Regions from separate parts of the Kribbella sp. NPDC051936 genome, predicted to be linked through region 1. Evidence: riboswitches for the same ligand, from Rfam matches in the RefSeq annotation. Region 1 holds a riboswitch; the other holds the start of a gene.

Region 1 (14,376 bases):
TCACGGTCCGCGCGGCTCATCGGATCGCCTTCAGCGCGAAGAACAGCGGGATGCGAGGGGCGTCGTCCGGCAGGCGCCACCAGCCGTCCCGCGTCTGCCGCATCGCCGCCCAGCGGGGCCAGGGCAGGACGTCGGACTCGCGCAACCCGGTGACCTGAAAGCCTGTGGACGCGAGCGTGGTGACGATCTCGCCGAGGCCGTGCCGCCACTCGTAGCTGGTCTGGCGGCCGGGCACCTCGTCGCCGGTGTAGGTGACGGTGGAGTCGTGCGCGATCGGCCCGCGCCCCTCCAGGTAGTCGGCACGGAGCACCAACTCGTCGGACTCGCCCGGGAGCGAGAGCTCGCGGAGCGCGTTGAGCAGCGGGTGGAACTCGACGATGTAGAGGACGCCGCCAGGCTTGAGCAGATCGCGGACCACCTCGGCCCACTGCTGCAGGTCGGGCAGGTAGCATAGCGCGCCCTTGCCGGTGTACACGACGTCGAACTGCCGGCCACCGACCGCACCCACGGCGTCGTACACGTTGGCGTGCAGGTAGTCGACCTCGACACCGGCCTCGGCTGCAATCTCCCGGGCCGCTTCGAGCGACTTCTCCGACAGGTCGAGTCCGCTGGTGCGCGCACCCCGGCGCGCGAACTCGATCGTCTCGGTGCCCAGATGGCACTGCAGGTGCAGGACGTCGCGGCCGTCGAGCGGGCCGAGGTCCTCCCACTCGTAGTCCGCGAACCAGAACTCCGCGGGCCGGTCGTAGAACTCGCTCGCCGCGTGCAGCGGGGCGCGAGCGTTCCAGTCGGCCTCGTTGGCGGCCACCATCCGTTGCGTCTGCGCGTCCAGGGTCACAGGCAGAAGTGTGCCCACAACCGGGGTCCAGTCGGCGTTGGTTTTCCACAACCCTTGTTCAAGGTTTGTGGATAAGCTTGAATAAGGGTATGGCACGGGTTGAGTTGCACCGCTGGCCCGGGCACCCCGACGGGTTCACCCGGGCGGAGCGCCTGGGCGGGTCGTACGAGCTGTACTTCCCGGATCCACTGGCCGGGCGTGAGTTCGACCTGAGCGACGACGTCCTGGCGCTGCTCGAAGACGCCGCCGGCGACCTGGCCCGCCTGGACGCGACCGCCGCCGTGCTGACCAACAGCGAGGCGCTGGCGCGGTTGCTGCTGCGCGCCGAAGCGGTCGGGTCGTCGCACATCGAAGGCCTCGTCGTCGGTGCGCGCCGGTTGCTGAAGGCCGACGTACTGCGCGACCGCGTGCACGACGTGACCGCCGAGGAGGTCCTCGGTGCGGTGGACGCGATGACGTGGGTGACCGAGTCCGTCCAGGCCGGCGACAAGCTCGAGGTCGACCACCTGCTCGAGGCGCACCGCCGGCTGATGGCGCACTCGCCGAACCCGGAGTACGGCGGCGAGATCCGCTACCTGCAGAACTGGATCGGCGGCCGCTCCCCCGCCGAGGCGTACTACGTGCCGCCGCCGGCCCAGCTGATCCCGGACCTGCTCGCTGATCTGATGACGTTCGTGCGCGAGTCACCGTTGCCGGTGCTGGCCAAGACCGCGATCGCGCACGCGCAGTTCGAGACGATCCACCCGTTTGCCGACGGCAACGGCCGCACCGGGCGCGCGCTGATCCACCTGATCCTGCGCGCCGACGGGCTGGTCACGCGCACCGTGCCGCCGGTCTCGCTCGCACTCGCCACCCACGCCGCGGAGTACGTCGACACTCTGACCGCGTTCCGGTACGTCGGACGCGCGACGACCGCGAAGGCCCGCGCGGCCGCGAACCCGTGGTTGCGGATGTTCGCGACCGCCTGCACGCACGCGACGGCCGAGGCCGCGCGCTTCGAGCAGACCGCCGCCGACCTGAAAGCTGCCTGGCGGGAGCGGGCGGACCCGGTGCGGGCCGGCTCCGCGGCCGAGCTGCTGATCGAGGCGCTGCCGGCCGCGCCGGTCCTCACCCTCGCCGCCGCGGCTCAGCTCATCGACCGCTCGCAACAGGCCGCGAACCAGGGCCTGGCCCGGCTGGTCGAGGCGGGCATCCTGCGCGAGATCACCGACGGGCGCCGCAACCGCGTCTACGAGGCGCCGGAGCTGATCGACGCCTTCACGCTGCTGGAGCGCCGGTTCGCGAGCCCGGCCGCGGACACCCGGGTCGAGCCGCCTAGCAGACCGGTCCCGTCGAGGCCACGACCGACACACCAGAAGGTTTGACTTTCCGGTCGCGATCGAGCAAGAATTCGAACACATGTTCGATCGTACAGGGGAGTTGTGATGCCGGAGGCGTTCGACTGGGACATCCTGCACCGGCCGTCGGCGATGGCGATGGTCCGCGGACAGCTCGGCTTCAGCTGGATGGTGCTGTCCGGACGACTCGCCCAACTGACCGACGAGCAGTACTTCTGGCGACCGGGCAGCGAAGCGCTCACCGTCGTCCGGCGGCACTATGCCGGGCAGTTCCGCGCGCTCGGCTCCGGCGAGTGGGTCGCGCAGTGGCCCGCCGAGCCGGACCATCGCGGGCCACGCACGATCGCGTGGCTGATCGCGCACCTGACCGAGATGTTCTTCGAGCGCTGGGAGTGGACGTTCGGCGAGAGCAGGCAGGGGCGTGACGACATCACGCTGCACGGCAACGCCCGGGACGCGGTGGCCTGGTTGACCTACTGGGTCGATGCCTGGCAGGACGCGATCGCCGCCCTCGACGAGGACGAGGCGATGACGGTCGGCCTGAGCCAGGCGAACGAACTGGACGCCTCCGAGCCGTTCGGCCACGTCGTCCTCCGGCTGAACCGTGAGCTGATCCATCACGGGTCCGAGATCATGACCCTGCAGGACCTCTACGCGGTCGCGGCGTGAGGACCACAACATGTGCGACACGCGGCGTGGCGCTACCACAAGATCTAGGAGACTCGGCCTAGCATCACTACTGCTGGTGGTTCGGGGCGAGCAACACCACAAGATGTTGATCGTCCCGAGGCAACAGGGGAATCCGGTGCAACTCCGGAGCTGCCCCGCAACGGTGAGCGGACACGCTGTCGAACGGTGCCCGCGAGTCCGGATACCTGCCACCGGCGCGTGCACCGCCGGTGCACGCGGTCCGAGATCTCGCGGGTGGATCGCAGGACGTGACGGCGGTGTTCCCGGCCGGTGCTGCCGGTCCCGTCGTGCGTCCGCTCGCGTGGTCCCGGGTATCCGAACTCTCCTGGAGCACACACCTGTGACCATTGCTTCCTCATCGGCTGCGGCCACCGCAGACCTCCGGACGGAGCTCACCGTCATCCGCCGCGACGGCAGCAGCACGCCGTTCGACGCCACCAAGATCTCCGTCGCCATGACCAAGGCCTTCCTCGCCGTCGAGGGCTCCGAGGCCGGCGGCACGCACCGGGTCCGCGGTCTGGTGACCGACCTGACCGGCCGGGTCGTCACCGCCCTGACCAGCCGCGGCGCCAGCGCCCGCAGCGTGCAGGTCGAAGACATCCAGGACCAGGTCGAGCTGGCGCTGATGCGCGCCGGCGAGCACCAGGTCGCCCGCGCCTACGTCCTGTATCGCGAGGAGCGGACCAAGGCGCGCACTCCCGCCGACGCGGCGGGTGTCACCGAGCCCCCGCCGCTCACCGTCCGCGCGGCCGACGGCAGCCGGGCGGCGCTCGACGTCGACCGGCTCCGGGTTGTCGTCGCCGAGGCCGCCGCCGGACTCGACGCCGTCGACCCCGACAAGATCCTGAACGAGACGCTCGGCGCCTGCTACGACGGCATCGCCGAGCACGAGGTCGAGCTCGCCCTCGTGATGGCCGCCCGAGCTTCTGTCGAGACCGAGCCGCAGTACAGCTACGCCGCGTCCCGCCTGCTGCTGGACCAGATCCGCCGCGAGGCGCTCGGCCGCGTCCACGGCGAGCCCCGTCAGGCCAGCCAAGCCGACATGACCACGGCGTACGCCGACTACTTCCCGCGCTACATCCAGGTCGGCATCGACGCCGGGCAGCTCGACCCCGAGCTCGGCCGCTTCGACCTCGACCGGCTCGCGGCGGCGATCAAGCCCGACGCCGATCTGAACTTCACCTTCCTCAGCCTGCAGACCCTGTACGACCGCTACCTGTTGCACCTCGGCAAAGTGCGCTACGAGTTGCCGCAGGCGTTCTTCCTCCGGGTAGCGATGGGGATGGCGCTGCGCGAGGACAACCGCGACGCGCGGGCGATCGAGTTCTACGAACTGCTCAGCTCGTTCCGCTTCATGTCCTCGACGCCGACCCTCTTCAACTCCGGCACCACGCGGCCCCAGTTGTCGTCCTGCTTCCTCACCACCGTTGACGACGACCTGTCCGGCATCTTCACCGGCATCCGCAACAACGCCCTCCTCGCCAAGTACTCCGGCGGCCTCGGCAACGACTGGACCCCGGTCCGCGGCATCGGCGCCCACATCCGCGGCACCAACGGCGAGTCCCAAGGCGTCGTCCCCTTCCTGAAGGTAGCCAACGACACGGCAGTAGCCGTGAATCAGGGCGGACGCCGAAAGGGCGCGGTCTGTGCGTATCTGGAGACGTGGCACATCGATGTCGAGGAGTTTCTCGAGCTGCGGAAGAACACCGGGGACGAGCGGCGGCGGACGCATGACATGAACACGGCCAACTGGGTGCCGGATCTGTTCATGCAGCGGGTCGAGGCCGGGGGCGAGTGGACGTTGTTCTCGCCGGACGAGGTGCCGGATCTGCACGATCTGTACGGCGCGGCGTTCGCCGCGGCCTACGTGCGGTACGAGGAGGCGGCGGACCGCGGCGAGATCCGGGTGTTCAAGCGGGTCAAGGCGGTCGACCTGTGGCGGCGGATGCTGACCGTGCTGTTCGAGACCGGGCATCCGTGGATCACCTTCAAGGACGCCTGCAACCTGCGCTCGCCGCAGCAGCACGACGGCGTCGTCCACTCGTCGAACCTGTGCACCGAGATCACCCTGAACACCACCGTCGACGAGACCGCGGTCTGCAACCTCGGCTCGGTCAACCTGGTCGCTCATCTCACCGAGGACGGGCTCGACGCCGACCTGCTGCGGGACACTGTAAAGACCGCGGTGCGGATGCTCGACAACGTCATCGACGTGAACTTCTACACCACCCCGGAATCGGAGCGCGCCAACCAGCGGCACCGCCCGGTCGGCCTCGGCCTGATGGGATTCGCCGACGCGCTGTTCACGCTGCGCATCCCGTACGCGTCGGACGCGGCGGTCGAGTTCGCGGACCGGTCGATGGAGCAGATCAGCTACCACGCGATCGAGGCCTCGAGCGCGCTGGCCGCCGAGCGTGGCCGCTACTCGTCGTACGACGGATCGCTGTGGAGCCTCGGGATCCTGCCGATCGACTCGCTCGACCTGCTGCACACCGCGCGCGACGGCGACGTGATCATCGACCGGAGCACACAGCTGGACTGGGACGCGCTGCGTGCGAAGGTCCTGCGCGACGGCCTGCGCAACTCCAACGTCATGGCGATCGCGCCGACCGCGACGATCTCCAACATCTGCGGCGTGAGCCAGTCGATCGAACCGACGTACAGCAACCTGTTCGTGAAGTCGAACATGTCCGGTGAGTTCACCGTCGCGAACCCGTACCTGGTCGCCGATCTGAAGGCCCGCGGGCTGTGGGACCAGGTGATGGTGTCGGACCTGAAGTACCACGACGGCGTGCTCGCCCGGATCGAGCGGATCCCGGCGGACCTGCGCGAGCTGTACGCGACGGCCTTCGAGATCGATCCGCACTGGCTGGTGAAGGCGGCGTCGCGGCGGCAGAAGTGGATCGACCAGGCACAGTCGCTGAACCTGTACATGGCGCAACCGTCGGGCCGCGCGCTCGACGAGCTTTACCGGTCAGCTTGGCGTTATGGACTCAAGACGACTTATTACCTGCGTTCCCAGTCAGCGACCCACGTGGAGAAGTCCACCCTGCAAGGCACCGACGGCCGGCTGAACGCCGTACCGGTAGCACTCCCTGAACCCACCGGAGCGGTCTGCTCCCTCGACGACCCGGACTGCGAGGCCTGCCAGTGAGCACCATTTCGGTTGGAGCTGCAAGGGTGGAAGTTGCCGACAAGGCGATGATCAACTCGCGCGCGGACGTCAACCAGCTGCTGCCGTTGAAGTACACATGGGCCTGGGAGAAGTACCTTGCCGCCTGCAACAACCACTGGATGCCTACCGAGGTCTCCATGCAGGCCGACATCTCGCTCTGGAAGTCGAAGGACGGCCTCACCGAGGACGAGCGGCTGATGCTCAAGCGCAACCTGGGATTCTTCGCCACGGCTGAGTCCTTGGTTGCGAACAACATCGTGCTCGCGGTCTACCGCCAGCTGAGCAACCCCGAGTGCCGGCAGTACCTGCTCCGCCAGGCGTTCGAGGAGGCCGTGCACACGCACACCTTCCAGTACATCTGCACGTCACTCGGTCTCGACGAGGGCGAGCTGTTCAACATGTACCGGGAGGTCCCGTCGATCGCCGACAAGGACGCCTGGGCGCTGAAGTACACCCGGCATCTGGAGGATCCGGACTTCCGCACCGGGACACCCGCGGCGGACACCGCGTTCCTGCGCGACCTGATCGCGTTCTACGTGGTGTTCGAAGGGATGTGGTTCTACACCGGGTTCGCGCAGATCCTGTCGCTCGGCCGGCGGAACAAGATGGTCGGCATCGCCGAGCAGTACCAGTACATCCTGCGCGACGAGTCGATCCACCTGAACTTCGGCATCGACTGCATCAACCAGATCAAACAGGAGAACCCGCACCTGTGGACGGCCGCGTTCCAGGCCGAGGTCCGGCAGATGCTGACCGAGGCGTGCGAGCTGGAGGTCGCCTACGGCCGGGCCACGATGCCGAACGGCATGCTCGGCCTGACCGCGGACCTCTGCGAGCAGTACATGCACTTCGTCACCGACCGCAGAGCGGAACAAATCGGTCTCGAACCGATCTTCGGTGAAACGCGGAACCCCTTCGGATGGATGTCAGAGGTGATGGACCTGAAGAAGGAGAAGAACTTCTTCGAGACCCGCGTCATCGAGTACCAGTCCGCCGGCGGACTCAGCTGGGACTGACACCCGACCGACCGGGCGACCCACCGAGACCGGAAGGCCCGCGGCGCAACTCGCCGCCCCGCGGGCCTTCCACCTCAGGCGTACTTGTGGACGAAGTCGAGTGCGGTGCGGGCGACCTGTTCCCAGCCGTTGTCGATCACCAGCGAGTGGCCGCGGCCCGGGAGCTCGACGAACTCGGTGACGCCGGGGTTCTTCGTGTGCCGTTTATAGGCCGCGTAGGTCATCGCGTGCGGTACCGTGTGGTCCTTCTCTCCCGAGATCAGCAGGATCGGCCCCCGGTTCGCCGCCTTGAAGTCGACCTTGGTCTCGCTGAACGGGTTCAGGTTGGCGACAGCCGCCTGGAAGATCGGTACGCCGGACGCCGCCACGTGGAACTCGTCGTACAGCTGCCGGGCCTCCTGCTCGTCGAGGCTGTTCGCCCAGCCGTACTTGAACTCGTCGAATGTCAGCGTCACCGACCGCCGCGCGTTCGCCGGGTTCCCCAGCACTGGCGAGCCGGCCTTCAGCGCGGACGGCGGCAACGGCAGCACACCGCGCCCCGGCGCGGGATCGATCGCGACCGTGACGGCCGCCGCGCCCTCGCCGGCGATCTTCTGCGCGATCAGTCCACCGAACGAATGCCCCACGACGGCGGGCTTGCGATCCAGCCGCCCGATCGCGTCCAGGTAGTGGTCGGTGACCGCCTGGACCATCTTGTGCGCGAACGCCTCAGGGTGCTCGCGGGCCTCGGCCACCGTCTCCGGGTCGTCCGGCCAGCCCGGCGCGACGGTGGTGTAGCCGTTCTCCTCGAACAGCCGGCGCCAGCGGTCCCAGCTGCTGGAGAGCAACCAGAGACCGTGAACGAACACCACGGGTTGCTTGCCGGACGTGTTGGCCTGCTCGATCTGCGCCTGTTCGCCATCAGTCAGCGGCATGAATCCCCTCCTACGCTCGACCTGATCGCGACGCTAGCCCGGTCACCTCCGGCCAGGCAACGAAAACGCGAAATGTCAGCCGAGCAGGGCGAGGATCTCCGCCGTCGCGCCGGTTTCGCCAAGATCCGGGTGAGCGAGGTCTCGTGGGCGTCGGCCGACAGGTCGGTCATAGCGTCAGTGGCGAGCGTGACGCGGTAGCCGTGTTCGTACGCCGCGAACCCGCGAGGCGACGACTACACCGAGGTCGGGGCCAGCGCACCGACCAGACCGGCGACGCCGACGAGCCTGGTGGCGATCAGGTAGAGCGGCCGCGGGCCGAAGAGGTCGGGCGGCGTTACAGCTGACGTCACCGCGGGACCGCCCCGGAGGCCCAACCGGTCAACGGCCGCTCGCCGCGTCGATCGCGTGATCCAGCAGTGCAAGCGCCTTGATGATCTCCTGCCGCTCGCCCTCCGTGCAGTGGTCTTGCGACGTACGCGCCAGCCACTCCTGCCGCACCTTGCGGTCTCCCTGCAGGCGATGCCGACCGGCCGTGGTCAGCAGCGACACCACCTGCCGGCGGCCGTCCTCGGGATCCGGATGCCGCTCGATCGTGAACTGTCCAGTTTGAACTGCTCAGTTGGAACTGATGGACACCTCGAGGACGCCGATCACCTTCTCCAGCCGGGCGGCGACCCGGTCGGCGTCGAAACCGTTGCCCTCGACGACGATCCGGAGCGTGCCGTCGTCCAGCGACAGCGACAGCTCACGGACGTCGTACGGGTTCAGCAGTACGGCGACCCGCGCCAGCAGTCCCTCGACCTCGACGACCTGCGCCGAGAAGGTGGTGACGGCGCGTTCCACCGCGACCAGGCTCATCGCGCGACCTCCTTGTGGCGGAGCAGACCGAAGGTGACGCCGTCGACGAGCGCCTCCCAGGACGCCTCGACGATGTTGTGGCCGACGCCGACCGTCACCCAAGAGCCCTCGCCGTCAGCGGTCTCGATCAGCACCCGGATCACCGCGTCCGTCCCGTGGCCCTGGTCGAGGATGCGGACCTTGTAGTCGACGAGGTCGAACTTGTTCACCACCGGGTACGCGCGCTCGATCGCGGCCCGCAGTGCGTGGTCGAGCGCGTTGACCGGCCCGTTGCCCTCGCCGGTGACGACCTCCCGCTCGCCGCCCGCGACCAGCTTCACCGTCGACTCCGACACCGCCTCGCCGTCGGCGCGCGACTCGGTGATCACCCGCCACGACTCGACGTCGAAGAAGCTCGGCCGCTTGCCGTCGACCTCCTCGGTGAGCAGCAGCGAGAACGACGCGTCGGCCGCCTCGAACGTGTACCCGCGGGCCTCCAGGTCCTTCACCCGCTCGGTCACCCGGCTGACCAGCTCACGGTCGTTGCCGAGGTCGAAACCGAGCTCCCGGCCCTTCAGCTCGACGCTCGCCCGGCCGGCCATCTCGGAGACCAGCATGCGCATGTCGTTGCCCACGCGAGCCGGATCTGTGTGCTGGTAGAGGTCCGGGTCGACCTTGATCGCGCTGGCGTGCAGGCCCGCCTTGTGGGCGAACGCGGACAGCCCGACGTACGGCTGCCGGGTCGACGGCGGCACGTTCGTCACCTCGGCGATCGCGTGCGCGATCCGGAACGAGTCCGCGAGGTTGCCGGGCGGGAGGAGTCGCATGTCCCGCTTGAGTTCGAGGTTGGCGACGATCGCCAGCAGGTCGGCGTTGCCGGTGCGCTCGCCGTACCCGTTGATCGTGCCCTGGACGTGCGTGACGCCGGCCTCGACGGCGGCGATCGAGTTCGCCACCGCGCAACCGCCGTCGTTGTGGGCGTGGATGCCGAGCCGGGCCCCGGTCGAGGCGAGGACATCGCGGACGACGTCCTGCAGCTCCCGCGGCAGGGTCCCGCCGTTGGTGTCGCACAGCGCGACGACGTCGGCGCCGGCCTCGGCGGCTACTCGTACCACCTCGAGCGCGTAGGCGCGGTTCGCGCGATAGCCGTCGAAGAAGTGTTCGGTGTCGAGGAAGACCCGCTGGCCGTTCTCCCGGAGGTGCTGGACGGTGTCGGCGACCATCCGCAGGTTCTCGTCGAGCGTCGTGCGCAGGGCCCGCTCGACATGCGCGTCGTGGCTCTTGGCAACGAGCGTGACCACGGCGGCCCCCGACTCCCGCAACGCGGCCACTTGCGGGTCGTCGGCGGCCGCCGACCCCGGCTTGCAGGTCGCCCCGAACGCCGCGAACGTCGCGTTCCGCAGGTGCAGCTCGGTCTTCGCCCGCTCGAAGAACTCGGTGTCCTTGGGGACGGCGCCCGGCCAGCCGCCCTCGATGAATCCGACCCCCAGCTCGTCCAGGTACTGCGCGATGGCGATCTTGTCGGCCACGGACAGCGCCAGACCCTCCTGCTGCGCACCGTCGCGCAAGGTGGTGTCGTAGACGTGGAAATCGTCCGAGATGCTCATGGGCCGGCCTTCCGGAGGGGTTGTCAGGCAAACAAAAAACCTCCCGCAAGGTGCGAGAGGTCTGCGCGCTCAGGTACAGCTTGCTGAGCGCGCCTAGGAAATAATCACCCGATAGTGCTTCATGACGTTTTGCAGTCTGCCACACAATGTCCGGACCATGAGGTCCCCGTCTCGCATCACGAACATTCAGTACGCCGACCAGTACTCCAGCGCCCGCCCCAGTGCAGCACTCCCTGCCGGTCCCACCCACCACCGCGACATCCGTCGCACCAGCGGATAACCGCTCGTGTTGGGGGTTCTTCGCTGGCGTGAGAACGAAGAACCCCCAACACGAAGGGTTATCCGCTCGAACGAGTCCCGTCCCGTCGTGCGAGCCAAGGGCGGCGGCAGGCCGGAGTTCAGGCGGTGAGGGACCAGCCCGGGTCGTCCCAGGCGGTGTAGAAGTCCTCGCGGGTGAGCGGCCGCAGGCCCCAGTCGTCGCGGTCGAGGGACCGGTCGGTGAGCATCCCCTCGTCGTCTTCCAGTCGCTGCCACCAGTACCGCGTGACCTCGCCGTCCTCACCGACGCCGAGCTGCCGGACGACGACCCATTCGCGCTCGTGCCAGACGGCCTCGTAGAGCCAGTCAGTGCCGTAGTCGTCGACGGCCGCGCCGTACGTCCGCGACGCCGTCCCACGATCCAGGTCCCGGATCAGCTCGACGGTCGACCGGATCGCGGCGACGGTCTCCCCGGACCACCCACGCCGCTCGCCCAGCTCCGCGTAGTACGCCTCAACCTCGTCCGGGAAGCCGCTCATACCGCCCGACCCTATCGAAAAAACACAACGTCCGAAGAACCCGAGGGGATCTTCGGACGTCGTGGTGGAAAGTCAGGCGATGCGGGTCATCCAGCCGTGCGGGTCGGCCGCGCGGCCGTACTGGACGTCGAGGAGGGCGGTGCGGACGGCCGCGGTGACCGGGCCGCCGTCGCCGTCGCCGATCCGGGTCTCGCCGTCCTTCCACTTCAGCGACGCGACCGGGGTGACGACCGCGGCGGTGCCGCAGGCGAACACCTCGCGCACCTTGCCGGACTCCGCGCCGGCACGCCACTCGTCGACCGAGATCTTGCGCTCGGTGACCGTGTAGCCGAGGTCGGTGACCAGCTTCAGGATCGAGTCCCGGGTGACGCCCTCGAGGATTGTGCCGGACAGCTCCGGCGTGACGACCGAGTTGTCGTCGAGGACGAAGTACAGGTTCATCCCGCCGAGCTCCTCGACCCACTTCTTCTCGACCGCGTCGAGGAACGCGACCTGGTCACAGCCCTGCTCGATCGCCTCGGCCTGGGCGAGCAGCGAGGAGGCGTAGTTGCCGCCGGTCTTCGCCGCGCCGGTGCCGCCGGGGGCCGCGCGGGTGTACTCCTCGCTGAGCCAGATCCGGACCGGCTTCACGCCGTTCGCGAAGTACGACCCGGCCGGCGAGGCGATCACGCAATACGTGACCTGGGCCGACGGGCGGACGCCGAGGAACGGGTCCGAGCCGAACATGAACGGCCGCAGGTACAGCGAGGTCTCGCCGCCGCCCGGCACCCAGGCCTTGTCGATCTCGACCAGCTTGTGCAGCGAGTCGAGGAACGCCGCGGTCGGCAGCTCGGGCAGCGCGAGCCGGTGCGCGGAGCGCTGGAACCGGACCGCGTTGGCCTCGGGACGGAACAGGTGGATCGAGTCGTCGGGATGCCGGTAGGCCTTCATCCCCTCGAAGATCGTCTGGGCGTAGTGGAACACCGAGGTCGCCGGAGACAGCTCCAGCGGTCCGAAGGCGGTGATCCGTGCGTCGTGCCAGCCCTTCTCGGCCGTCCAGGTGGCGATCGCCATGTGGTCGGTGAAGTACTGCCCGAATCCCGGGTTCGCCAGGATCTGGGCGCGCTGGTCGTCGCTGGCCGGTTGGGTGTCGGGCTCAACGGTGAACTGCAGATCGGCGCTCATAAGCGCACCGTACCTCTAGGCCAAGTGGTCATGCGAGTGTCGCCCTTCAGCCGGCTGCGCGCTTGGCGATCGCGTCGCCGATCTCGGACGTACTGCGGGCGGCGCCGGTGCGCTCCTCGATGTCCGCCTCGACGGCCGCCTCGATCGCGCGGGCCGCCTCGGTCAGGCCGAGGTGCTCGAGCAGCAGCGCCGCGGACAGGATCGCCGCGGTCGGGTCGGCCTTCTGCTGGCCGGCGATGTCCGGCGCGGAGCCGTGCACCGGCTCGAACATGCTCGGCGCGGTCCGGTCCGGGTTGATGTTGCCGCTCGCGGCCAGCCCGATCCCGCCGCTGATCGCGGCCGCCAGGTCGGTGATGATGTCGCCGAACAGGTTGTCGGTGACGATCACGTCGAAGCGCGCCGGGTCGGTGACCAGGAAGATCGTCGCGGCGTCCACGTGCAGGTAGTCGACGGCGATCTCCGGGAACTCCTCGGCGACCTTGTCGACGGTCCGCTTCCAGAGGTGGCCGGCGTGCACGAGCACGTTGTTCTTGTGTACGAGCGTGAGCTTCTTGCGCGGGCGGGCCTGGGCGCGGGCGAACGCGTCGCGGACGACCCGCTCGACGCCGTACGCCGTGTTGACCGACACCTCGGTGGCGATCTCGGCCGGGGTGCCGACGCGGAGCGCGCCGCCGTTGCCGACGTACGGGCCCTCGGTGCCCTCGCGGACGACGACGAAGTCCACCGCACCCGGGTTCGCCAGCGGGGAGCCGACGGACGGGTAGATCTTCGAGGGCCGCAGGTTCACGTAGTGGTCGAGGGTGAACCGGAGCTTGAGCAGCAGACCGCGCTCGAGGACGCCGGACGGGACGCTCGGGTCGCCGACCGCGCCGAGCAGGATCGCGTCGTGCCCGCGGATCGCCTCCAGCTCGGCGTCCGGCAGCGTCTCACCGGTGGCGTGCCAGCGCTTCGCGCCGAGGTCGTACTCGGTCCGCTCGAACGTCACGCCGTGCTGCGCGGCTACCGCGTCGAGGACCTTCAGGGCCTCGGTGGTGACCTCCGGTCCAATCCCGTCACCCGGGACGACGGCCAGCGTGAAGTTCTTGTTCTCGCTCACTTCTTGGGTTCTCCCCCATTGTCGCGGCGGTTCATGGCCTCTTGGACAGCCTTGACCTCGTCACCGGCCGGACGGGCGGTGCGGCGACGCCGGGTCGCCTTGCGCTCGCGGGCGTCGATCGCGGGCCAGTTGGCTGGATACATCTCGTACATGCTGCTCCTCCCAAGGATGTCGCGGGCGGCAGGATGCGCACGAATTTACTCGCACATCCGACTATTCCTCCACCATGCGGGCAGGTTGTCCCGATATCTGAGATCGCAGTGCGGGCGCTGGACCGGACCTGTGCGACTCTCACCCGGTGAGTGCTCCTCCAGAACTGCCGCCGCTGGTATCGGCGGCCCTCAGCCTGTCCGGCCGGCGCGGGTTCGTCAGCTCCACCAGGAACGAGACCGGCCGGTTGCTCGCCGCCCTCGCGGCCTCGAAGACCGGCCTGCTCGGTGAGCTCGGGACCGGCTGCGGCGTCGGCTCGGCGTGGCTGCGCAGCGGCGCGGGTGAGGGCACCAACATCGTCACCGCGGAAAGCGATCCGCAGCTCGCGCAGGCGGTCGCGGAGCTGTTCGCCGCCGACGAGCGGATCGAGGTCGTCTCGGCCGACTGGACGGCGCTGATCGAGCGCGGGCCGTTCGCGCTGCTGTTCGTGGACGCGCGCGAGGCGAAGCTGTCCGCCCGCGACGTGATCGCGGACGTCGTCGAGCCGGGCGGTTTCGTCGTACTCGACGACTTCACCCCATCGGCCGTCTGGCCGCCGATGTACGAGGGCCGCGTCGACACGCTTCGCCAGGAATGGCTGATGGACAAGCGCTTCACCACCGTCGAGGTGATGGTCGCCCCCGACGCCGCCGTCCTCCTCGCCACCCGCCACTAGAGCCCGTCCGCGGACCCCCGCTCCACACCCGCCTCCACCC
Region 2 (14,376 bases), on a different contig from region 1:
TCTCCCCACGCCTCGGTCATTGCCGTCCGCAACGACTCGGGTACGCCGCCGAACCAGCGGGCGTACGTGGACAGCGGAACCTTGGCGACCGCGTTCGCGAGCTGCTCGTCGGTCAGCCAGTCGACGTCGTGGCCGCCCGCCGCGATCAGCTGGTGAATCAGCCCGTCGCCTTCGAGCTCGCCGACGTCGAGGCCGCCCAGGTCGTACCCGGCCTCTTGCAGCTGCCCGAGCAGCACGACCGCCGACGCCGGCGTGTCCAGCCCGACGGCGTTCCCGATCCGGGCGTGCTTGGTCGGGTACGACGACAGCACCAGCGCGATCCGCTTCTCGGCTGCGGGTATGTGCCGCAGCCGCGCGTGCGCGACCGCGATACCGGCCAGCCGCGCGCACCGCTCCGCATCCGGCGCGTACCGGGCCAGCCCGTCGGCGTCGTAGGACTTGAACGAGAACGGGATCGTAATCAGCCGCCCGTCGAACTCCGGGATCGCCACCTGCGTCGCCGCGTCCAGCGGGCTGACGGCCGCATCGCTGTCCACCCACTGCTCGCGCGTCGACGTCAGCGCCAGGCCCTGGATCAACGGAATGTCGAGCGAGGCCAGCGCACCGGCGTCCCACGCGTCGTCCGAGCCGCCCGCGCTCGCGTTGGCCGCGACCGATCCGCCGGCCGCGAGCAGCGTCGTCACGAGTACGTCGCACTTGCGCAGCAACTCGAACAGCCCGGCGTTGTCGGGCGACGTCGGGTCGAGCCCGCGGAGCGTCCCGCAGTACACGGGCAGCGGCTGGGCGCCGGCCGCGTCGACCGCGGCCGCGAGCGCGTCCACGAAGGCGATGTTCCCGGAGATCTCGTGTGCGCGGTAGTACACGATGCCGACCACCGGACGCCCGTCCTCGGCGTACGTCCCGCGCACGCCGTACGCCGGGAGCGCGCGCGGCGGCTCGAACTCGTCGCCGGTCAGCAGCAGCGTGTCCCGCAGGAAGCCGGCCAGGTTGCGGAGGTTGTCCGCGCCGCCCTCGCGAAGATAAGCAAGCGCCTCGGTGACCGCTCCGGCGGGGACCGTCGACAACGACATCAGCTCGGCGTCCGGCGCGGCCTCACCGCTCACAACCACCGTCGGCTTGCCCGCGGCGAGGACCGTGTCCAGCCCGTCCTCCCACGCCCGGCGCCCGCCGAGCAGCCGAACGACGACGACCGCAGCGTCGTCGAGCAGCGGCCCCAGCGCCACCGGATCCAGCCGAGCCGGGTTCGCCACCGCCCACCCCGCGCCCGCCTCCGCAGCAGCCAACAGGTCGGTATCAGCAGTGGACAGCAGCAGAAGATTCGCAGGCACGCGCATAGTCCTTCCCGGGGTATCCACGCCCCGACTCCAGGTACGACGGCGGCAGTTCCTGACTCCCCCTGACGGGGTCACAGTGGCGGGACCGCCCCGGACTCACACCGGGTTCCTGCTGATGCCGTCGAATGACTTCGCGACTCTATCCGACCCGACTCGGTCCATGGGCCTGGCAGGATGCGGTTCAGATCACCTCACGAAAGCGCGAAACCTGTGAACTCCTGGCGTGACACCGCCTCGGACGAGGCCCAGCAGACGCTCGACGACCTGTTCGACACTGCCCTCCAGCTCGCGGTGCAGCACGTGGCGAAGCGAGGGGGCTTCCTGCCGTTCGCGGTCAGCGCGGCGGACGGTGACCCGATCTCGATCGAGATGCTGGGTGAGAAGGCCGATGCGCTCCGGACGATCGATCTGCTGTGGAGCAGCCTGCGGGAGCGGCGGGACGACCTAGCAGCGGCCGCGCTCTGGTGAGTTCTAGCGGTGCATGGCGTAGTGGGCAGCCAGGAGGTCGGTGCCCCAGTCGTTGCGTAGGTCACGCCAGACCGAGTGGATGTGATTGGCGTTGTCCTGGGTGTTGTCGTACTCGGCGAGGAACGTCGGGCCGGCGATCGAGTAGTAGTGGCGGTGGCCGGCGCCTGGCTGGGTTTCCCCGGCCCAGGCGAACGTCAGGCGTTCGATGCCGTGCTCGGTGATGTCCTGCCAGGTCTGCAGCCCGATCGGCCCGGCGGCACGGCCGACGTATTGGCCGATGAGGAGGCTGAGGAGCTGGCGCTGGTCCTCGGTCATGTCGCCGTACGCGAGGCCGCGGTGCAGGAGTGACGCGTCGGCCACCGGGTCGTGCCGGGTCAGGATGTCGTCGGGCGCGTCCGGTGAGACCAGCGCGACCTCCAGCTGTCCCGGCTCCAGTGCGTGCAGCAGCTGGAAGCCCAGGTCCTGCTCCGTGGCCAGGAACCGCCGCCCTGCCTGCGGACCGGTCAGCACCTCCGCCGGGTTCGACCCGAGGAACTGTGGCGTGAACGCGATCGCACCGTCGACCACGGTTACGTGCAGCGCCAGGTGGTGACCGTTCAGCCGCCAGGCCCACGGCTCCGTGCCATTCGGATCCCCGAGCACGCGCAGGAAGTACCGGTCGGCGACGGTCGCGCCTTCCCACTCCCCCGACGGCGGCAGGTCCGGCAGCCCGCGGACGACGATCTCGGCGTCCAGAACCGCCCAGACGTCGGCCGTACCGCGCTCGCTGCAGCCGGTCGCGACCAGCCGCTCCACGAGCTTCTGCTGCGCCGGCGTCAGCTCGGTCAGGGCAAGGCCCGGCACAGGTCCCGGCAGGTACGTCCATTGCTTGTGGTCCGGGGTGTCGAAGGGTGCGCGGATCTTGCCGGCCTGCTCCGGTGTCAGGCTCGCCAGCAACTCGAGAACCGTGTCCCGCGTCTGCGCTACAACCATGCCGATCGCTCCCGTTCCGTCGGTTCGTAGGTGGTCCACTGTTCGAACGGCCGGTCCAGCTTGTACCGGAAATCCGGCTGCCGCAGCAGGACGCGTGTTTCGGCGTTCCCCGGGTTCCGCAGCGACTCGAAGAACCGCACCGACCAATGGAACCACCGCATACAGAACAGCCGCATGGTCAGACCGTGCGAGACCAGCAGCACGTTGCGCGGGGCGTCCACGCTCTCGAAGTCGCGGTGCATCGTCTCCAGGAAAGTCGACACCCGGTCGTACACGTCCGACCCCGACTCACCGTGGGTGAACCGGTAGAAGAAGTGCCCGAACGAGTCGCGGAGCTTCTCCTGCCGCTCGATGTCCTCGGTGTCCTGGAGGTTGGCCCAGTCCTGCTCCCGCAGCCGCGGCTCCTCCCGCGGCAGCTCGATCAGGTCGTCGAGCCCGAGCGAGTCCAGCGTCTGCCGGGCGCGCAGGTACGGCGAGACGTACACGCGGACCGGCTCGTTCTCGAACAGCTCCCGCAGCTCCCGCCCTGCCTTGGCGGCCTGCTCATGGCCCACCGGGGTCAGCGGAACCGCGTGGTCAGGGGTCCGCTCGTACACCGTCTTGTCCAGGTTCGCCTCGGACTCGCCGTGCCGGATCAACGCGATCCGCACCGGCCGGCGGCTCAGATCCATCGCTTCCCCTTCCCGAGTACGGCCGCAAGACCCGCGGCGGCGATCCCGACCCGCCGCGCGAGTTCCGCCGTACGGCGCACGTCGGCGACCGTCGGCGCCGGGCCGTCACCCAGTGTGCCGCGATCCTCCTGGTAGCTGCCGTAGCTGTTCGTGCCGCCCAGCGTGAGCCCGAGCGCTCCGGCGAACGCCGCCTCGACCGGCCCGGCGTTCGGGCTCGGATGCTTCGGCGCGTCCCGGCGCCAAACAGCGACGGTTTCGCGGGGGCGGCCGGACGCGAGCCCGGTCAGCAGCGCGCAGACCCGCGCCGGCAACAGGTTGACGAGGTCATCCAGCCGCGCCGACGCCCAGCCGAAGTCCTCGTACCTGGGTGAGCGATACCCGACCATCGCGTCCAACGTGTTCACAGCCCGATACCCCAGCAGACCTGGTACGCCCAGCAACCCGCCCCACAGCAGCGGCGCCACGCAAGCGTCGGAAGTGTTCTCCGCCACCGACTCCACCGTCGCACGGGCCAATTCGTCGGCCTCCAGGTCGGTCGCGTCGCGCGCACACAGGTGGCTGAGGCGGTTCCGCGCACCTGGAATGTCCTTCTCCTCCAGCAGCTCAGCCATCGCCTCGGCCTCACGCTCCAGACTGCGAGCGCCCAGCACAGCCCAGGTGGCGGCGGCCGTAACCGCGGTATGAAGCACCGAATGCCGGCGGCATGCCCGCTCAACCGCAACCCCCAGCGCAGCGGTCGCTCCGACGAGCACGGCCGTGTACCCGGCCCCCCGGCGCCGGGAGTCGCCGTACATCTGCTGCTCCAGCCAACCGGCAGTCCGCCCAAACCCGGCCACCGGGTGATACCGCCGAGGATCCCCCAGCACCCGATCAGCAGCAAACCCCAGCAAAACACCCAAAGCCCGCGACACCCTCGGCAGTCTGCCACGGCACACAGCCGGGTTGTCCGTGCCACCCTCCGGCACCCGGGACCAGACGCGGCGAGCGGGGACCTGGCATGACAGGTCTCCGCCTACTGCTTCAGGTCTGCGCCCACGTTTCGGGTCTCCGGTGCTCGGGGTTATCCCCTCGTGCTGGAGGTTCTTCACTCGTGTACAAGCGGAGAACCCCCAACTGCAGTGGGGAACCGGCCGTCTGCGCGGTCCTTGGTTGTGATTGGGTGAGCGGCATGGGAATCGCGGAGCTGCTCCGGCAGGTCGACGGGAGCGGGGAGTTCGGGGTCTGGCTGGGCCGGCTGGACGGTACGCCGGTGTTCGTGCACGAGGCGGAGCGGGCGCACTACTCCGCGAGCACGATGAAGCTGCCGGTGGCGATGGCGATGCTGCGCAAGGTCGACGCCGGTGAGCTGTCGATGGTCCAGCGGATCGAGGTGCACAACGACTTCGAGTCCGCGGCCGGCGGCCGGTTCGGGGTGAACCCGGACGAGGACGAGGCGCCGGAGACCTGGAAACAGCTCGGCAAGAAGGTGCCGCTCAACTGGCTGGCGACCGAGATGATCGCCCGGTCCAGCAACCTCGCGACCGACCTCGTGCTCGAACAGGTCGGCATCGCCGCCGCCCACGCCGAGCTGGCCGCGGCGACACTACCCAGCTCGCCCGCACCCGAGTCCAGGATCCAGCGCGGTATCGACGACGTCCCCGCCGCGCGGGCCGGGATCAGCAACCTGATGAGCCCGGCCGGGATGGCCGGCGTGCTCGTTGCGGTGGGCAACCAGCAGGGCGAGTCCGCCGACTACCTGCGCGAGCTGCTGGCCGGCAACCAGTGGAACGGCGAGATCCCCGCGCTGCTGCCGGCAGCCACCCGCGTCGAGCACAAGAACGGCTGGGACACCCGGATCCGGCACGACGGCGGCATCGTCCGCCCCGAGGACGCCGACCCGTTCGTGCTGGTCGTCTGTACGACGTCGGAGCTGCCCGACAGCGACGCGCAGAAGCTGATCGCCTCGATCGCGCTCGAGGCCTGGGACCACCGGCACGACCTGGAGGCAGTGCGGTGAAGATCACCACCCACCTGGTCTCGGCGCCGCTGCACACGCCGTTCGTCACGGCCCTGCGGACGGCCACCCACGTCGAGTCGCTGCTGGTCGAGATCAGCGACGGCGAGCTCAGCGGCTGGGGCGAGGCGCCCCAGGTCTGGAAGGTGACCGGCGACTCGCTGGCCGGCTCCCAGGCCTGCATCGAGGGCCCGATCAGCACCGCGCTCGGCGGCCTCGGCCCCGACGACCTCACCGAGGCGCTGCGTCGCGTGCAGCGTGCCGCGGTCGGCAACTTCGGAGCGAAAGACGCCGTCGACGTCGCGCTGCACGACCTCGCGGCCCGGCGGCGCGGGCAGACGCTGCACGGGTTCCTCGGGTCGACCACCGACGTCGTCCGGACCGACGTGACGTTGTCGGTCGGCGACGCGGACGCCTTGGCCGACGCCGGGAAGGCGCGGGTCGCGGACGGGTTCGACGTTCTGAAGATCAAGGTGGGCACCGACGCGGCCGGCGACATCGACCGCGTCCGCCGGGTCCGCTCGGCGATCGGTCCCGAACCGCGGCTGCGGCTCGACGCGAACCAGGGCTGGACGCGGCGCGACGCGGTCACCGTGATTCGGGCGCTGGAGGACGCCGGCTGCGCGATCGAGCTCGTCGAGCAGCCGGTCGCCGCGGCCGACCTCGACGGCATGGCGTGGGTGACCGACCGGGTCAGTACGCCGATCCTCGCCGACGAGTCCGTGTACGGCGTCCGCGACCTGGTCGCCGTGATCCGCCAGGGCGCGGCCGACCTGGTGAACGTCAAGCTCGCGAAATGCGGCGGGCTGGCGCCGGCGCGGACCCTGCTCGAGCTCGCCCGCGAACACGGGCTCGGCGCGATCGTCGGCTGCATGATGGAGAGCCACGTCGGCGTCGGCGCGGCGGCCGCGCTGGTGTCGGCGTACCCGACGACGGCGGTCAACGACCTGGACGCGGCCTGGTGGCTGCGCGAACCGCCGGTGACCGGCGGGATCCGGTACGACGGCTCGCTGATCCACCTGCCGTCGGCTCCCGGACTCGGCGTGACAGGCTTGACCGCATGAAGTTAGCCGCCACCAAGGTTCCGGTCAGCACGGTCTGGACCTCGCCGGACGCGCCGCGCGACATCGACGCCCCGGCAACCGCCGCCCAACCCGACGCCGCCGCCTGGGCGCGGTCGATGGACACCGAGACCCGGCTCGGCCTGCATGGCCGGACACTGACCCAACTGCTGTTCGCCGAGCCCGTCCTGGTGCGCTCGGAGCGCAACGGCTGGTCCGAGATTCTGGCGCCCTGGCAGCCGTCGTCCGAGGACGAGCTCGGGTACCCGGGCTGGGTCCCGTCGAGCCACCTGGGCGAACTGCCGCAGAGCGCCAACGATCCGGTCGCGATCGCCGTACCGACGGTTTCGCTGCTCGCCGAGCCCGGCGGCCGCCCGGTCGCCGAGCTGTCGTTCGGCACGGTGCTCGCCTCCGACGAGCACGCCGACGGGCACACGCGGGTGGCGACGCCCGACGCCGGGTCCGGCTGGCTGGCGGACGCTGCACTGCGGTCCGTGTCCGAGCCGTCCACCGCCGACGACCGGCTGCGGCTCGGCGAGCAGTTCCTCGGACTGGAGTACCTGTGGGGCGGTACGTCAGCGTACGGGCTGGACTGCTCCGGGCTGATCCACACGGTCAGCCGGGTGCTCGGTCTGCGGACGCCGCGCGACGCCCACGACCAGGCGGACGGGCTGCCGAACATCCCCATCGACGAGGCGCGGCCGGGTGACCTCTACTTCTTCGCGCGGGACGGCAACCGGGTGCACCACGTCGGGTTCGTGTCCGCGGCCGGGATGCTGCACGCGTCCGAGACCGGCAAGCGCCTGGAGAACGAGGCACTCTCCGACGACCGCCGCGCCACGCTGGTCACTGCCGCCCGCTTCTGAGCACACAGCAGATCGCCCCCGGACCGCCGACGTGGTCCGGGGGCGATTCGCTTGGTGTCAGGAGTTCTTGTGGTGCAGCTCGGGTGCCGGCTTGTCGGTCTGCTCGTCCCGGGCGGCGTCCTGGGGCCGCTCGCCCTGGTCGACCGACCGGGTCTGGCCGGTCGCCTCGGCAGCCCCCGTCTCGGTCGTCCCGGTGACCGTCTCCGCGGCGGTCGGCTCTTCCGACGACTGCAGCGTGCGGGACTTGTGCAGGCTGGCGATCGTCGTGATGCCGAGCGTGATGATGATGAAGCCGAGCGAGACCCAGATCGGGATCTCCGGCGCCCACTCGATGTGGTGACCGCCGTTGATGAACGGCAGCTCGTTGACGTGCATCGCATGCAGCACCAGCTTCACGCCGATGAACGCGAGCACCACCGAGAGGCCGAGCGACAGGTACACGAGGCGGCGGAGCAGGTCCCCGAGCAGGAAGTACAGCTGGCGCAGGCCCATCAGCGCGAAGACGTTCGCGGTGAAGACCAGGAACGGCTCCTGGGTCAGGCCGTAGATCGCCGGGATCGAGTCGAGCGCGAACAGCAGGTCGGTGGTGCCGAGCGCGATGATCACGATCGCCATCGGGGTGACGAGCCGCTTGCCGTTCTTCTTCACGGTCAGCTTGACGCCGTTGTACTCGTCGGTCGCGTTCAGCCGGCGCTTGGCGAACCGGATGACCGCGTTCTCCTTGTAGTCGTCGTCATCGTTCTCGCCCTGCTTGGCGAGGTGGATCGCCGTGTAGACCAGGAACGCGCCGAACAGGTAGAAGATCCACGAGAACTGGTTGATCGCCGCGGCGCCGACCGCGATGAACACACCGCGGAACACCAGCGCCAGGATGATGCCGACCAGCAACGCGGTCTGCTGGAACTTCCTCGGGACGCCGAACCTGGCCATGATGATCAAGAAGATGAACAGGTTGTCGACGCTCAGGCTGTACTCGGTGAGCCAGCCGGCGAAGAACTCCCCGGCGTACCGCCCGCCGGAGAAGTACCACACCCCGAGGCCGAAGATCACCGCGAGGCCGATGTAGAACGCGATCGCCGTGGCCGATTCGCGGGTGCTCGGCTCGTGCGGCCGGCGGCCGATCACGAAGACGTCGAACGCCAGCAACGCCAGCAGCAGGCCGACGGTGATGTACCAGACATAGTCAGCAACGTGCACAGAATCCTCCGGAGCTCAGACGACAAACCGACTCCGAAGGTCTCTTCCGCGTCACGCCGAGTGATCGTCCCGAGCCGGCATGCCGCCGGAGGCACCGGGTCCGGGACGAGCCCTGACCGTGATGACGATGCCGCCGCGAAAGGAATACTCCCCTTCTCCGGAACCATTCTGACGGCTGGAAGTCCAAGACTCCAAATCCAGGACGCCGTGTCCGCCTGTCGAAATGATCACAGGCGGGTCAGGGAATAGTTGCAGTCCGTGATCTATTGGCCGCCGATCAATTCCCCGCCGGCGGCCGTTGCCGCTTGGGCAGCTTCGCCACCACGGTCTCGTACGACGCGTCGACCAGCTCCAGGATCTCGTCGTCCGGCACCGCCCCGCCGAGCCGCACGGTGTTCCACCCGGAGCGGCCGATGTAGGCCATCGTGCCGACGTCGTCCGGGTAGGCGTTCACCAGCTCGTCGGCCTCCTCCCGGTTCGCCCCGCACTTCAGCCCGACGCTTCCACCTCCGAGGAACGCGAAGATCTTCGGCCCGACCTTCGCGACCACGTCCCCGTCCCACGGCTCGTCCTGCCACGCCCCGGGCTTCTTCAGGCAGTACCCGAGCAACTCCCCATCGGCCAGCCGCTTCATAGCGGGAGACAGGGCCTAGACCCGCGGAGGAGGCTGGACGACGGGCCGGACGGAACTACGCTGCTCGGCATGGGTTCTGTTGTGGTGGCCGCGGTGCAGGCCGGTTCAGTGTTGTTCGACACGGCCGCGACGCTCGTGAAGGCGGAGCGGTGGATCCGCGACGCGGCGGCGGACGGGGCGCGGTTGGTGGTGTTGCCGGAGGCGTTTCTCGGCGGCTATCCGAAGGGGTTCGACTTCGGCATCACGGTCGGGTCGCGGTCGCCGGAGGGCCGGGAGCTGTTCCGGCGGTACCGGGAGGCCGCGGTCGAGCTGGGCGGGCCGGAGGTCGCGCGGCTGGCCGAGATCGCGGCCGAGGTCGGCGTCCAGCTCGTCGCCGGGGTGATCGAGCGCGACGGCGGGACGCTGTACTGCACGGCGGTGTTCGTCGATCCGCGCGCCGGGCTGGTCGCCCACCATCGCAAGCTGATGCCGACCGCGGCCGAGCGGTACCTGTGGGGCCAGGGCGACGGGTCGACGATGCCCGCGGTCCGGACGGACTTCGGGGTGCTGGGCGCCGCGATCTGCTGGGAGAACTACATGCCGCTGTTCCGGCAGACCATGTACGCGAAAGGCGTGCAGCTGTGGTGCGCGCCGACCGTCGACGACCGCGAACAGTGGCAGGCGACGATGCGGCACATCGCGCTCGAGGGCCGCTGCTTCGTGATCAGCGCGAACCAGTACTTCACCCGCCACGACGCCGGCCACACCGGCGACGAGACCGTGCTGATCAACGGCGGCAGCACGATCATCTCGCCGCTGGGCGAGATCCTCGCCGGCCCCTTGCGCACCGGCGAGGGTGTCCTGCTCGCGGAGCTCGACCTCGCCGAGCTCGACCGCGGGTACTTCGACTTCGACTCGGTCGGGCACTACTCCCGGCCGGACGTCTTCACGCTGACTGTCGACGAATCGCCGCACCGGACCGTCGTACGCCGGAGCTGAGGCCGGCCCCGGCGCCCCGCACCGGACCGCACCGGACCGCACCGGACCGCACCGGACCGCACCGGACCGCACCGGACCGCCGGCGCTACTTCGCGCCGGCGTTCGTCATCTGGCGGAGCTCCTTCTTCAGCTCGGAGATCTCGTCGCGGAACCGGGCGGCCACCTCGAACTGCAGCTCGGCGGCGGCGTTGTGCATCTGGTCGGTGAGCTGCTGGATCAGGTCGGCCAGGTCCGACGACGGCAGGCCGCCGGCCAGCTCCTTCGCCTTCTCCCCCGCCTTCTTCCCGCCGCCCGGGACCGGCGCCTTGCCGCGCGACTGGGTGCGGCCGGAGCCGAGCAGCTCGGCGGTGTCCGCGTCCTCGCGGGCGAGCATGTCGGTGATGTCGGCGATCTTCTTCCGCAGCGGCTGCGGGTCGACGCCGTGCTCCTCGTTGTACGCGATCTGCTTCGCGCGCCGCCGGTTGGTCTCGTCGATCGCCTGCTCCATCGACGGCGTGATCTTGTCGGCATACATGAACACCTGGCCGGACACGTTCCGCGCGGCCCGCCCGATGGTCTGGATCAGCGACCGGCCCGACCGCAGGAAGCCTTCCTTGTCCGCGTCCAGGATCGCGACCAGCGACACCTCGGGCAGGTCGAGGCCCTCCCGGAGCAGGTTGATGCCGACGAGCACGTCGAACTCGCCCATCCGCAGCTCCCGCAGCAGCTCGACCCGGCGGAGCGTGTCGACCTCGCTGTGCAGATACCTGGTCCGGATGCCCATCTCGAGCAGGTAGTCGGTCAGGTCCTCGGACATCTTCTTGGTCAGCGTCGTGACCAGCACCCGCTCGTTGCGCTCGACCCGGACCCGGATCTCGTGGATCAGGTCGTCGATCTGGCCCTTGGTCGGCTTCACGATCACCTCGGGGTCGACCAGACCGGTCGGCCGGATGATCTGCTCGACGAACCCGTCGGACTTGTCCTGCTCGTACTGCCCCGGGGTGGCGGACAGGTAGACGGTCTGGCCGATCCGCTCCAGGAACTCCTCCCAGCGCAGCGGCCGGTTGTCCATCGCCGACGGCAGCCGGAACCCGTGCTCGACGAGCGTCCGCTTCCGCGACATGTCGCCCTCGTACATCCCGCCGATCTGCGGGACGGTCACGTGCGACTCGTCGATGACGAGGACGAAGTCCTCCGGGAAGTAGTCCAGCAGGCAGTGCGGCGCCGACCCCGGCTCCCGGCCGTCGGTGTGCCGCGAGTAGTTCTCGATCCCGGAGCAGGTGCCGATCTGCCGCATCATCTCGATGTCGTACGTCGTGCGCATCCGCAGCCGCTGCGCCTCCAGCAGCTGCCCGTTGCGCTCGAGCTCGGTCAGCCGCTCCGCGAGCTCGGCCTCGATCGAGGTGATCGCGCGCTCCATCTTCTCCGGCGCGGTCACGTAGTGCGTGGCGGCGCCGATGTAGACCTCGTCCTCCTCGGACAGCACCTCGCCGGTCAGCGGGTGCAGCGTCATCACCCGCTCGATCTCGTCACCGAAGAACTCCACCCGGACGGCGAGCTCCTGGTAGACCGGGAACACCTCGAGCGTGTCGCCGCGGACCCGGAACGTGCCGCGGGTGCCGGCCAGGTCGTTGCGTGCGTACTGCACGCCGACGAGCTTGCGGAGCAGGCCGTCGCGGTCCATCTCGGTGCCGACCTTCACGTGGATCATGCGGTTCAGGTACTCGTCGGCGGAGCCCAGGCCGTAGATGCAGGAGACGGTCGCGACCACGATCACGTCGCGGCGGGTCAGCAGCGACCAGGTCGCCGAGTGCCGCAGCCGCTCGACCTCCTCGTTGATCGAGGAGTCCTTCTCGATGTAGGTGTCGGTCTGCGGGACATACGCCTCGGGCTGGTAGTAGTCGTAGTACGACACGAAGTACTCGACGGCGTTGTCGGGGAAGAACTGGCGCAGCTCGTTCGCGAACTGGGCGGCGAGGGTCTTGTTCGGCTGCAGGATCAGCATCGGGCGCTGGATCCGCTCGGCCAGCCAGGCGATGGTCGCGGTCTTGCCCGTGCCGGTCGCGCCGAGCAGGACGACGTCCTGCTCGCCGGCGTTGACACGTCGCTCGAGGTCCGCGATCGCCGCGGGCTGGTCACCCGCCGGCTCGAAGTCCGACACCACTTTCAGCGGGGCGACCATCCGCTGGAGATCCGAGACCTGTCTCATGCCTCCACCGTACGGCCGCCCGCCGACAGTTTCTAAAACCCCAGGTCAGAAGCTCTTGACGACGCTGTTGTTCATGTACACGAGCTCGTTCACACGCCGTGCGTAAACGCGGGTCTCGAGGGCGGCGTCAGTGGCCGTCGTGCGGTCGAACTGGTCCTGGTAGGCGGTGACGAAGCCCTGCATCGCGATCTTCTTGCCGTTCTTCGCGACCCACACGCCTGTGTAGGTGACCGCGTAGCACGCCTTGATGTTCGGGTTCGCCGGCTTGCACGCGGTGCCCTTGCCGATCTTGACGCCCTCCATGCCGTTCGACTCGACGTCGACCAGGTGCTCGGCGAAGCCCTTCGCGTCGTACAGCTCGGTCTGCCGGACCCAGTAGTACCCGTCGATCAGGCCGCGCGCGTTGAACTGCTGGAGGATGTAGTTCTTCCCGCTCCTGGACTTGTCCGGGTCCGGCAGCCAGCCCTTGGACGGCGTGAACCAGACACCCCAGCCGACCTCGACGCCGACGTCGTTCGGGCCTTTGGAGTCGTTCGGGGTCGGCGTCGGCGAGGGCGTGTACATGGTGCGACCCACACCCGACGACGGCTCGGCGGTGGGCTGGTCGCCCTTGTCCTTGCCGTTCACCAGCAGCACGACCCCGACCGCGACCAGCAGCACCGCCACGATCGCCCCGGCCATGATGATCCACGGCGTCTTGCTCGACCGCTGCGGGTGGTTCGGCCGCTTCGGTCCGGGACCCCAGCCGCCACCGACGGGACCCTGGGGGCCCAGCGGGCCCTGGGGCGCCTGCGGCCCTGGGCCCCAACCGCCGGGAGCGGGGGCCGGCGGCGGGCCCGGGGGTGGACCGTACTGCTGACTCATAGTTGTTCCTCGCGGTAGTTCCGGGGATCCGTCACAGGCTGTCGATCACGGACTTCTTCATCGTCGCCGCGTCCGCCTCGGCCTTCGGGGCGAAGTCGGCCATGGTCCGGAAGTCCAGCGCGGTGACCACGTTGTCCTTGCGCCGGTACACCTCGACCCACCCCTTGATCTTCGACTCCGTGCCGTCGGCGGCCTTGAAGCTCGAGCTGTAGTCGATCGCGACGCACTCCACCAAGACGTCCTTCGGGCACGGCAGGTTCCGTACGTTGCCCAGCTGCGCGATCTCCTTGTCGACCTCGCCCTCGACGATGCCGAGCAGGTAGGCGTTCGCGGTGACGTTCTGCTTCTGCCGCACCCAGAAGAACGTCCGTGCCGCGGCGTCCGGGGCCGGCTTCGTGCCCGGCGGGAAGATCGCCACCTGCTTTCCGCTCTTCTCCCAGGTCACCACCGCCCAGCCCTGCACCGGGACCAGCGAGACCCCGAAGCCGACCGGAAGCGCGTTCGGCGGCGGCTGGTACGACGACTGCGGCGCGGTCGGCGTCGCGGGCGGCGGACTCGGCGACCGGCCCGGATCGGCCTTCTTGTCACCGCCGGACAGCGCCACCAGCACGACCGCTACCAGCGCGACCACCAGCAGGCCCGCGCCGATCGGGATCAGCAGCGGCGGGGACGAGGGCCGCTTCTTCTCCGGCGGCGGCCGCCGCAGCGACGGCGGCCCGACCTTGTCGCCCCATGCCGACGACGTCTGCGTCGCCGGACCGGAACCAGGTCCGGGCCCCGCCCCCGGTCCGGCGCCGGGCGTACCGCCGTCGCCCCACGGCGACGGCGGCGGTGGCACCTCCAGGTCCCACGGTGACGGCGGGAGCTGTTCCTCCTGCTCGTCGGTGTCCTGCTCCGGTCCGGGCTTGGCCACCCACGGGTTACCGGCGGAGCCCTTGTCGCGCTTTCCGCTCACTGACTCTTGACCACCGACCGCAGCATCGCCGTGGAGTCGCTCTGGATCGAGGACATCTTGTCCTTGCGTCCGTACACCCGGATGATCGTGATCACGCCGTCGTTGCGCTCGATCACGCCGACGAAGCCGACCACCGGCATGCTGCCGTTCTGGGTGGTCGCGACCCCGCCGAAGCTCTGGGTGGTGACGACCTTC

What was found. Region 1 has a riboswitch for cobalamin ahead of AB0L64_RS28575 (ribonucleoside-diphosphate reductase subunit alpha). Riboswitches for the same ligand answer to the same signal wherever they lie in the genome.
Region 2: linked by a shared signal. The riboswitch ahead of cobN (cobaltochelatase subunit CobN) and the one ahead of AB0L64_RS28575 (ribonucleoside-diphosphate reductase subunit alpha) in region 1 are both predicted to bind cobalamin.

Annotation. Positions count from the first base shown of each region.
Region 1 is NZ_JBFAXS010000008.1:223,802-238,177, forward strand. Features, by position in the region: gene AB0L64_RS28555 (class I SAM-dependent methyltransferase) at 1-20, opposite strand, end outside; gene AB0L64_RS28560 (class I SAM-dependent methyltransferase) at 17-838, opposite strand; gene AB0L64_RS28565 (Fic family protein) at 928-2,202, shown strand; gene AB0L64_RS28570 (DinB family protein) at 2,263-2,844, shown strand; cobalamin riboswitch at 2,905-3,073, shown strand; gene AB0L64_RS28575 (ribonucleoside-diphosphate reductase subunit alpha) at 3,206-6,019, shown strand; gene AB0L64_RS28580 (ribonucleotide-diphosphate reductase subunit beta) at 5,980-7,056, shown strand; gene AB0L64_RS28585 (alpha/beta hydrolase) at 7,131-7,970, opposite strand; gene AB0L64_RS28590 (hypothetical protein) at 8,349-8,522, opposite strand; gene AB0L64_RS28595 (hypothetical protein) at 8,586-8,828, opposite strand; gene cimA (citramalate synthase) at 8,825-10,414, opposite strand; gene AB0L64_RS28605 (hypothetical protein) at 10,813-11,211, opposite strand; gene AB0L64_RS28610 (branched-chain amino acid aminotransferase) at 11,284-12,375, opposite strand; gene AB0L64_RS28615 (3-isopropylmalate dehydrogenase) at 12,422-13,471, opposite strand; gene AB0L64_RS28620 (hypothetical protein) at 13,468-13,623, opposite strand; gene AB0L64_RS28625 (class I SAM-dependent methyltransferase) at 13,770-14,336, shown strand.
Region 2 is NZ_JBFAXS010000004.1:378,670-393,045, reverse strand. Features, by position in the region: gene cobN (cobaltochelatase subunit CobN) at 1-1,334, opposite strand, end outside; cobalamin riboswitch at 1,360-1,486, opposite strand; gene AB0L64_RS15790 (hypothetical protein) at 1,545-1,802, shown strand; gene AB0L64_RS15785 (DUF3500 domain-containing protein) at 1,806-2,774, opposite strand; gene AB0L64_RS15780 (phosphoglycerate mutase family protein) at 2,765-3,445, opposite strand; gene AB0L64_RS15775 (cobalamin biosynthesis protein) at 3,436-4,356, opposite strand; gene AB0L64_RS15770 (serine hydrolase) at 4,614-5,441, shown strand; gene AB0L64_RS15765 (dipeptide epimerase) at 5,438-6,502, shown strand; gene AB0L64_RS15760 (NlpC/P60 family protein) at 6,499-7,365, shown strand; gene AB0L64_RS15755 (TerC family protein) at 7,423-8,562, opposite strand; gene AB0L64_RS15750 (MmcQ/YjbR family DNA-binding protein) at 8,840-9,196, opposite strand; gene AB0L64_RS15745 (nitrilase-related carbon-nitrogen hydrolase) at 9,266-10,174, shown strand; gene uvrB (excinuclease ABC subunit UvrB) at 10,260-12,362, opposite strand; gene AB0L64_RS15735 (hypothetical protein) at 12,408-13,226, opposite strand; gene AB0L64_RS15730 (hypothetical protein) at 13,258-14,181, opposite strand; gene AB0L64_RS15725 (hypothetical protein) at 14,178-14,376, opposite strand, start outside.